3 regions of the Xanthomonas sp. NCPPB 3959 genome follow, and region 1 is predicted to be linked to each of the others. Evidence: predicted binding sites of a transcription regulator. Region 1 holds the regulator's gene; each other region holds the start of a gene.
What was found. Region 1 encodes HrcA, which represses chaperone genes, less so after heat shock. Its sites were predicted from a motif close to TTNGCACTCNNNNNNNNNGAGTGCNAA; they were not measured.
Positions count from the first base shown of each region.

Region 2: AC1KVG_RS07530 (co-chaperone GroES) is a predicted target of HrcA. The motif match lies at 1,462-1,488, and genes of this name have one in related genera.
Region 3: rpoH (RNA polymerase sigma factor RpoH) is a predicted target of HrcA. The motif match lies at 1,253-1,279, and genes of this name have one in related genera.

Region 1 is NZ_JBWWVR010000008.1:95,558-98,831, forward strand. Features, by position in the region: gene recN (DNA repair protein RecN) at 1-708, opposite strand, end outside; gene hrcA (heat-inducible transcriptional repressor HrcA) at 825-1,877, shown strand; gene grpE (nucleotide exchange factor GrpE) at 1,979-2,497, shown strand; gene dnaK (molecular chaperone DnaK) at 2,639-3,274, shown strand, end outside.
Region 2 is NZ_JBWWVR010000005.1:32,535-35,808, forward strand. Features, by position in the region: gene groL (chaperonin GroEL) at 1-976, opposite strand, end outside; gene AC1KVG_RS07530 (co-chaperone GroES) at 1,124-1,411, opposite strand; RNA gene AC1KVG_RS07535 (sX9 sRNA) at 1,611-1,686, opposite strand; gene AC1KVG_RS07540 (endonuclease) at 1,830-3,274, shown strand, end outside.
Region 3 is NZ_JBWWVR010000014.1:76,630-79,903, reverse strand. Features, by position in the region: gene AC1KVG_RS16540 (trimeric intracellular cation channel family protein) at 1-220, shown strand, start outside; gene rpoH (RNA polymerase sigma factor RpoH) at 367-1,242, opposite strand; gene ung (uracil-DNA glycosylase) at 1,440-2,165, opposite strand; gene AC1KVG_RS16525 (response regulator) at 2,180-3,022, opposite strand; gene ftsX (permease-like cell division protein FtsX) at 3,031-3,274, opposite strand, start outside.

The DNA of each region.
Region 1 (3,274 bases):
GTCGCCGTTGAGCTGCTGGACGACGCTTTCACAGGCGCCGATCAGCGCGGTGGCGTGCGCCTGACGACGATGATTGACGTCCAGCGCGGCAATTGCGGCCGGGTCCAGGTCTTCGCGTTCGAGTTCGCCCAACTGGTGTTCGAGAAAGCCGATGCGGTCGGAGACGTCGCCCTGCGCCGAGAGCGCATCGCGCTCGTCCAGCAACGCCTGCCACTGCCGGCTTGCCTGGCGCACCTGTTCGCGCTGCGCGCTGTTGCGCGCATAGGCATCGAGCAGGGTGAGCTGGCTGTGGCGGGCCATCAAGGCCTGGTGCTCGTGCTGGCCGTGGATTTCCACCAGCCGTGACGCCAGCTCGGACAGTTGCGAAGAGGTGACCGGGCGGCCGTTGATCCAGGCGCGCGAGCCGCCATCGGCGCGGATGATGCGGCGCAGCTGGCATTGCGCGTCGTCGTCCAGCTCGTTGTCGGCCAGCCAGGTCAGGCCGGGGTGTTCGCTGGGCAGCTGGAATTCGGCCGAGAGCTCGGCGCGGTCGGCGCCGTGGCGCACCACGCCGCTGTCGGCGCGCAGGCCGGACAGAAAGCCCAGCGCATCCACCATCAGCGACTTGCCGGCGCCGGTTTCGCCGGAGACCACGGTCATGCCCGGCCCGAATTCCAGTTCGGTGGCGCGGACGACGGCGAAATCCTTGATGGAGAGGTGTCTTAGCATGGGATCGAGTGTGAACGCTTTGGGCAAGCTTAGGGTGGGAGGGGCGGCGAGGGAATGAGACCCTTGCCAATCACGGGGCCAGAGATTATCTATGCCCAGTCTCACCGGATGATCCCATGCGCGCGTCACAGTCCCCAACGCTCGACCCCCGCGCACGCCAGTTGCTACGGACGCTGATTGCCCGCTACATCCGCGACGGCGAGCCGGTGGGCTCCAAGACGCTGGCCCAGCATGCGGGGCTGGATGTCAGCCCGGCTACCATCCGCAATATTCTGGCCGACCTGGAAGATGTGGGGCTGCTCAGCTCTCCGCATACCTCGGCCGGGCGTATTCCTACCGCACACGGCTACCGCGTGTTCGTCGATAGCCTGGTGCAGATGCAGCCGCCGGGCGAGGAAGAAGTGCGCCGCCTGCGCGCCGAGCTTGCCAGCGGCAACGGGACTCAATCGTTGCTGGGCAGCGCCTCGCAGATGCTGTCGGCGATGAGCCACTTCGTCGGCGTGGTCAGCGCGCCGCGGCGCGAGCAGTTCGCCTTCCGGCATATCGACTTCGTGCCGCTGGATGCGCGGCGGGTACTGGCGATTCTGGTGTTTGCCGACAACGAGGTGCAGAACCGGGTGATCGAGCCGCGCCGCGCCTACGAGCCCGCCGAGCTGGAGCGGGTGGCCAATTACCTCAATGCGCAGTTTGCCGGGCGCGCGCTATCGGATATCCGCGCCTCGCTGCTGCGCGAGCTGCGCGTGGCCAAGAACGAGATGGAGCAGCTGCTGGCGCACAGCGTGGATCTGGCCAACGAGGCGCTGGTGCCGGCCGAGGCGGACGACATGGTGATGGCCGGGCAGACCCGGCTGATGGGTGTGCAGGACCTGTCCGACCTGGATCGCCTGCGCGAGCTGTTCGAAGCCTTCGCCAGCAAGCGCGAGATACTGCAGCTGCTCGAGCGCACCATCCAGGCCCCTGGCGTGCGCATCTTCATCGGCGAGGAGACCGGCATGGTGTCGCTGGAAGACGTCTCGCTGGTCACCGCACCGTATGCCGCCAATGGCCAGGTGCTGGGCGTGCTGGGGGTGATCGGGCCCAAACGCATGGCCTACGACCGCCTGATTCCGCTGGTGCAGACCGCCGCCCAGGTGCTGGGCGCGGCCATGGAACCGCCCGCATCGCGATAACCGGAGTCGATCGGGGCAATCGTTTTGCTTGAAACGCGCGCAGGCGCCCACATACGGGGTGACGTTGGGGCGGGCGTTCCGCCGGCCCGGGAACTGTGCACATGAACCAAGACCACTCCGAATTCGACTCCGAAGACCTGTCCCAGAACCCACCCGAGACCGATCCGCTCAAGGCCGAGATCGAATCGCTGCGCAGCGAGATCGCGCTGGTCAAGGCCGACGCCCTGCGCGAGCGCGCCGATCTGGAAAACCAGCGCAAGCGCATCGCCCGCGATGTCGACAATGCACGCAAGTTCGCCAACGAGAAGCTGCTGGGCGAGCTGCTGCCGGTGTTCGACAGCCTGGATGCGGGCCTGACCGCCGCCGGCAGCCAGCCCAGCCCGCTGCGCGACGGTCTGGACATGACCTACAAGCAGTTGCTCAAGGTCGCTGCGGACAATGGTTTGACCCTGCTAGATCCGGTCGGCCAGCCGTTCAACCCGGACCAGCACCAGGCGATCAGCCAGGGCGAGGCCGAGGGCATCGCACCGGGCCACGTGGTGCAGGTGTTCCAGAAAGGCTATCTGCTCAACGATCGCCTGCTGCGCCCGGCCCTGGTGGTCGTGGCCAAGCACGACTGAAGGCTGCTGCCGGCTGAACTGGCCGGCGCGGACGCGGAACGCAGATTCGTACAGGTGGCTTGAACACCTGCGCACCACCCCCACATCTCAGCCAGACCCGGCGTCGCCGGAAACAGCTACAGAATCATCAGGAGCGTATCCATGGGCAAGATCATTGGTATTGACCTCGGCACCACGAACTCGTGCGTGTCGATCATGGACGGCGGCAAGGCCCGCGTCATCGAAAATTCCGAGGGCGATCGCACCACGCCTTCGATCGTCGCCTACACCAAGGACGGCGAAGTGCTGGTCGGTGCCTCGGCCAAGCGCCAGGCGGTCACCAACCCGAAGAACACCTTCTACGCGGTGAAGCGCCTGATCGGCCGCAAGTTCACCGACGCCGAAGTGCAGAAGGACATCTCGCACGTGCCGTACGGCATCCTCGCCCACGACAATGGCGATGCCTGGGTGCAGACCAGCGATGGCAAGCGTATGGCGCCGCAGGAAATCTCTGCGCGCGTGCTGGAAAAGATGAAGAAGACCGCCGAGGATTTCCTGGGCGAGAAGGTCACCGAGGCCGTGATCACGGTGCCGGCGTACTTCAACGACAGCCAGCGTCAGGCCACCAAGGACGCCGGCCGCATCGCCGGTCTGGACGTCAAGCGCATCATCAACGAGCCGACCGCTGCAGCCCTGGCCTATGGCCTGGACAAGAACGGCGGCGACCGCAAGATTGCCGTGTACGACCTGGGCGGCGGCACCTTCGACGTGTCGATCATCGAAATCGCCGAAGTCGAT
Region 2 (3,274 bases), on a different contig from region 1:
AGACCTGCACCTTCTTCGCGCGGCCCAGGTCCTTGATCGTGGCCTTCTCCAGCGCCAGACCCACTTCCTCGGAAATCACGGTGCCGCCGGTCAGCACGGCCATGTCTTCCAGCATCGCCTTGCGACGGTCGCCGAAGCCCGGTGCCTTGACGGCCACGACCTTGACGATGCCACGGATGGTGTTGACCACCAGGGTCGCCAGCGCTTCGCCTTCGACTTCTTCAGCGACGATCAGCAGCGGCTTGCCGGCCTTGGCCACGCCTTCCAGCACGGGCAGCAGGTCGCGCACGTTGGAGATCTTCTTGTCGTGCAGCAGGATGAACGGGTCGTCCAGATCGGCCGACTGGCTCTGCTGGTTGTTGATGAAGTACGGGGAGAGGTAGCCGCGATCGAACTGCATGCCCTCGACCACGTCCAGCTCGTTTTCCAGGCCCGAGCCTTCTTCAACGGTGATCACGCCTTCCTTGCCGACCTTCTGCATCGCTTCGGCAATGATGTTGCCGATCGATTCGTCCGAGTTGGCCGAGATGGTGCCGACCTGGGCAATCGCCTTGTCGTCGGTGGTGGGCTTGGAGATGTTCTTCAGCTCGATGACGGCGGCCTTGACGGCCTGGTCGATACCGCGCTTGAGGTCCATCGGGTTCATGCCGGCGGCCACAGCCTTGGCGCCTTCGCGGATCAGGGCCTGGGCCAGCACGGTGGCGGTGGTGGTGCCGTCGCCGGCGTTGTCGTTGGTGCGCGACGCGACTTCCTTCACCATCTGCGCGCCCATGTTCTCGAACTTGTCAGCCAGTTCGATTTCCTTGGCGACGGAGACGCCGTCCTTGGTAATGGTCGGCGCGCCGAAGCTCTTTTCGAGCACGACGTTGCGGCCCTTCGGGCCCAGGGTTGCCTTGACGGCATTGGCGAGAACGTTGACGCCACGGACCATACGGGTACGTGCGTCTTCACCGAAACGAATGTCTTTAGCAGCCATTTGTATGTAACTCCGGAAATGGGGAATAGGGAATGGGGAATCGGTAGATCAACAGCGTGAATCGGGGCGGGGTGGGATGGCGAAGGGCGTTAGCCGCTTTGCCCATTCCCGATTCCCAACTCCCGATTCCCGGCGCATAGCGCCTGATCAGCCGATGACCGCCAGGATGTCGTCTTCGCGCAGCACCTTGTACTCGATGCCCTCGGCCTTGTAGCTGCTGCCGGCGTACTGGCCGTAGATGACCTTGTCGCCGACCTTGACCACCGGCGCGCGCAGGCTGCCGTTGTCCAGGGGCTTGCCGGCGCCAATGGCGACGACTTCACCCTTGGTGGACTTTTCCTTGGCCGAATCCGGAATCACGATCCCGCCGGCGGAAACTTCGTCGGCTTCGATCGGCTTGACTACAACGCGGTCGTGAAGCGGCTTGATGCTCATAGAGAAAGACCCTCTTAAGTGATTGATTGGTCTGGAAATTATCGGCGATGTTAGCACTCGTATGTGACGACTGCCAGCACAGCGCGCGGAAAAAACCCGACAGAGCGGGTGCGGGCCAAAGATTGTGCTGCGCCGGCGGCTTTCAAGGGCTGGGGGCAAAAAAATTTCGACAAGCGCATCCCCGCGAGGGACCAAGAGCGGCCGACAAAACGTAGCGAGCGGTTGTCAGGTGGGCGCGGACGGCGCGGAGGAACCGCAGTGTACGAGTGGTACATGAGGATTCCGAGCACCGGCCGCGCCCGCCTGGCAGACGCGCAGTAGTTTTGTCGGTCGCTCTAGAATTGGAACCAGGTTCCACCGATTGTCATGCACACGTTTTACAGTCGGCAACGCATTCCCCGATCACAAGGAGCTGTCGATGAGGTTGCCGTCCCGTGCTGTGTCCCTGAGCTGCGTGCTTCCCCTGGCCTGTGCGTTCGCACTGGCCGTCCCCACCGCCCACGCCGCGGTGTTCATCAACGAACTGCATTACGACGACGCGGGCGCCTCCGGCGACAGCGGCGAAGCCGTGGAAGTGGTGGCCACCGCCGGCGAATCGCTGAGCGGCTACCGCATCTATCTGTACAACGGCAGCGCGCCGAGCGCGGCCACGGTCTACGCCAACACGGCGGTGCCGGCCGGCAGCTTGGTCAGCTGCGGCAGCCAGGTGCGCGTGGCCACGGTCAGCTATGCCAGCAACGGCGTGCAGAACGGGCCCAACGACGGTGTGGCGCTGGTGGACCCGAGCGGTCAGCTGGCGCAGTTTCTCAGCTACGAAGGCGCCATCACCGGCAGCGGTGGTCCGGCAGCCGGCGTCACCAGCCAGAACCTGCCGGTCAGCGAGAGCAACAGCAGCGCGGTCGGCAGTTCGCTGCAACTCACCGGCACCGGCAGCAGCGCGGCGAATTTCAGCTGGGCCGGCTCGTCGGCGCAGACGTTTGGCGCGTGCAATCGCGGCCAGACCTTCAACGGCAGCGGCGGTGGCGGCGAAACCGGCGCTGCGCCTTCGATCACCAGCACCACCCCGACCCAGGGCGCCACCAACTTCCCGGCGGCCGGCGATCTGAGCGTGGGCTTCAGCGAGGCGGTGACGCTGAGCAGCGGCGCCTTCGCGCTGAGCTGCGCCAGCTCCGGCACGGTGGCGCTGAGCTACCCGACCAGCGGTACCCGCTTCAGCCTGTCCACCAACACTGCCCTGGTGGGCGGCGAGCGCTGCACCCTGGCGATCACCGCCAGCGCCATCCGCGACGCCAGCGGGCTGAGCCCGGCCGCCAACCAGTCCATCGCCTTCACCGTGGCCACGGCCAGCGGCGGCGGCACCGGCTACTACTCGCGGGTGAACACCGCCAATGCCAGCCAGCTGCGCTGCTCGCTGCACACCGTAATCAAGGGCCACACGGTCTACCCATATAGCGGCTCGGGCACCAGCACCTGGACCATCCTGGAAATGGCCGACGAGGACCCCAACAACAGCGGCCGGATCCTGGACGCCTACCGCAACCGCAGCTACGCCAAGGGCAGTGACCGCGCCGGCACCGGTAGCGGGCTGACCTACAACCGCGAGCACACCTGGCCCAACTCGCTGGGCTTCGGCAGCGCCAGCGGCGACAAGGGCCTGCCGTATGCGCCCTACACCGACACCCACATGCTGTATCTGACCGACACCGGCTTCAACGCCGACCGCGGCAACAAGCCCTACGCCACCTGCACCAGCAGCTGCGGCGAGCGGGTGACCGAGGTCAACGACGGCAGTGGCGGCGGCAGCGGGCGCTATCCGGGTAATTCCAACTGGGTGCGCACGCCCGACGGCAACGGTGGCACCTT
Region 3 (3,274 bases), on a different contig from region 1:
CATCGCGCGCGATCTGCTGGTAGCGCGTACGCCGGTGGTATTGCAAGCAGAGCTATATGCAGTGGCCGCACTCGCAGGCGGCGGCCTGGTCGCGATCGGGCATGTGCTCGACGTGCCGCAAGCCTGGTCATTGGCGACCGGTGCAGGCGTGTGTTTCGGCCTGCGCTTCATGGCCATCCGTTATGGCTGGCATCTACCGGTGGCGCGTCTGCCGGAATAGCTGTCGTCGGCCGAAGCGACAATGCCGGGCGCATCACCCGGACGGTTCGTCAGCTTCTTGTAGGACATGAAAACTGCACACCTGCAACGCAAACGGCCCGGAAAACCGGGCCGTTTTTTGCAACCTGACGCGCGTGATCGAACCGATCAGGCGACGAACAGTGCCTTCATCTTTTTCAGCGCGTTCGCCTCGATCTGGCGAATCCGCTCGGCCGACACACCGTACTCGTCGGCCAGCTCCTGCAAGGTCACCTTGGAATCGGAATCCAGCCAGCGGCGCTTGACGATGTCGCGCGAACGCGTATCCAGACCGGACAGCCCTTCGCGCAACAGCTGCAGCTGGTTGTCTTCGCTGTCGTGACGCTCGTAGGCCTGCGACGGGTCTTCCTCGTTGGCGACCAGGTAGCTCACCGGCGACGGCGGGCCATGATCGTCGTCCTCATCGGACGAGGCATCGAAGCCGATATCGCGACCGGACAGACGCGACTCCATCTCCATCACTTCGCGCTCGGAGACGTTCAGGTCCTTGGCGACCGCAGTCACTTCGGAGGCATTGAGCCAGCCCAGACGGGTCTTGGACTTGCGCAGGTTGAAGAACAGCTTGCGCTGCGCCTTGGTCGTGGCGACCTTGACGATGCGCCAGTTCTTCAAAATGAACTCGTGCATTTCGGCACGGATCCAGTGCACCGCGAAGCTGACCAGGCGCACACCCATTTCCGGGTCGAAGCGCTTGACCGCCTTCATCAGGCCGATGTTGCCTTCCTGGATCAGGTCGCCCAGCGGCAGGCCGTAGCCGTTGTAGCCGCGGGCCACGTGGACCACGAAGCGCAGGTGGGAATGGACCAGTTCGCGCGCGGCGTCCAGATCCAGCTCGTCGCGGAAACGACGGGCGAGATTCTGTTCCTCATCGACCGACAGCACCGGGATCTGGTGCACGGCACCGATGTAGGCGTCCAGCGAACCGAGCGCACTGGGAATCGGGAGATTGTTTGCCACAAGGGCAGTCGAGGTAGTCTGGTTCATAGGCACCATCTTAGCAGTCGAACTATTGGACTGCCGGGTACAGTAAGAGTTCCCAGCGTTCCATTTATAGGACGTTCGGGCTTTTGACCATACCGGCGTTCCAGCGGCCAACTTCACGAATCGATAGGTAAGTTATCACCGCCACGCTGCGAAGACCGTGACAAAACCAATGCGAAATGCGGTGCCGCTCGACTCGTTCAGCCGCGGGCGGGCGTGGTGTCGAGCGCGTTACGCGGTGGTAGCGACCAGTCGATCGGGCCGAGCCCGCGCCGTTGCAGATGGTCGTTGGTCTTGGAGAAGTGCTGGCAGCCCAAAAAGCCGCGGTGCGCCGACAACGGCGAGGGATGCGGGGCCTTGAACACGCGATGGCGTGCCTGGTCGATGACCTTGCCCTTGGACTGTGCATAACTGCCCCACAGCAGGAACACCAGGCCTTCGCGCTCGCGGTTGAGCGTTTCCACAACGTGATCGGTAAAGCCTTCCCAGCCTTTGTTCTGGTGCGCGCCGGCGCGGCCCTGCTCCACCGTCAGCACCGCATTGAGCAGCAGCACGCCCTGGCGCGCCCACGGCATCAGATAGCCGTGGTCCGGCCGCGCGATGCCCAGGTCGTCCTGAATCTCTTTGTAGATGTTGAGCAGCGACGGCGGCACCGGCACGCCGGGCAGCACCGAAAAACACAGCCCGTGCGCCTGGCCTTCGCCGTGATACGGATCCTGGCCCAGGATCACCACCTTGACCTGCTCGAATGGCGTGGCATCGAAAGCGGCAAAGATCTGCGGGCCCGGCGGAAATACCCGCGCGCCAGCCGCCTTGCGCTGACGTAGGAAGGCGGACAGTTCCTGCATTTCCGGGCGCAGCAACCACTCGCCCACGCGCGCCTTCCACGACGGTTCCAGCTGGATACGTGCTTCTACTTCGGCCACATCTAACATTTCAGTCATAGCGTGACAGCCTGATCCTCAAGCCGTGCCAGGCGCAGCTGGAACAACACCTTGGTCACCAGCAGACGCTCTTCGATGGGTTTTTGCACCAGATCGTTGGCGCCGGCGCGCAGCAGCTCGGACTGGTTGCGCGGGTTGGTGTCGCCGGTCATCACCAGCACCGGCAGGCGACGTTTGCCGTAGGCGAAGTCGATGCGAATGCGCTCGACCACGTCGCGGCCGTTGAGCTCGCCTTTCAGGGTCACATCGGTCAGCACCACGTCGATGCGGCGCTCGGTGCGGCCCAGCGATTCGGCGGTGAGCAGCGCGAAGGCGTCTTCGGCGGTGAGCACATGGATGACCTTCAGGCTCTGGCGCTCGAGCATGCGCTTGGTCGCCTCCGCCACCACGCGGCTGTCTTCGATGTACAACACGGTCGCGCCGACGATCGGCTCGGGCTGCACGTAGCCGCGGATGAAGGTCGCCAGGGCTTCGTGGCCCAGTGCCTTGTCGAAATAATCGGTGACGTATTCGGTGAAGCGGCGCTCCACCAGATGCTGCTGCGCATCGCCGGAGACCACGATCACCGGCACGTAGGCCTGGCCGGCCGCTTCGCGCACGCTGCGCGCCAGGGTCAGGCCATCGCCGTCGGGCAGCGACAGCGAGGTGGTGACCAGATCCACCGTGCCGGCTTCCAGCGCCTGACGCGCCTCGGCAATGCTGGAGCAGCCGATCACCTGCACATTCGGCAGGTCGCGGGTCAGCACATCGGCAATCAGCTTGCGCACCAGTTTCGAGCCATCGACCACCATCACGCGCGGCGCGTCGCTGATCAGATGTTTGAGATCTGGTGGATGCATGGCAGGCCTCAGGTCTCGGTGGGACGGGTCTGGCGAAGGAAATGGCCGGTCACCAGCCAGGCGCCCAGCCAACCCAGGACCAGGGTGCCGACCAGCACCATCGCAGAATGCAGCAGATCGAGCCCGTGCAGGGTAAAAGAACTGCCATAGCTGTCGGCCAATGTCGCCAACGGTGCCTGCAAGGCCAGCCCGGAGGCGGCGATCAGCGCGAGCGCCACCGCGCCGGCACCCAGCCCATACCACGCACCCAGA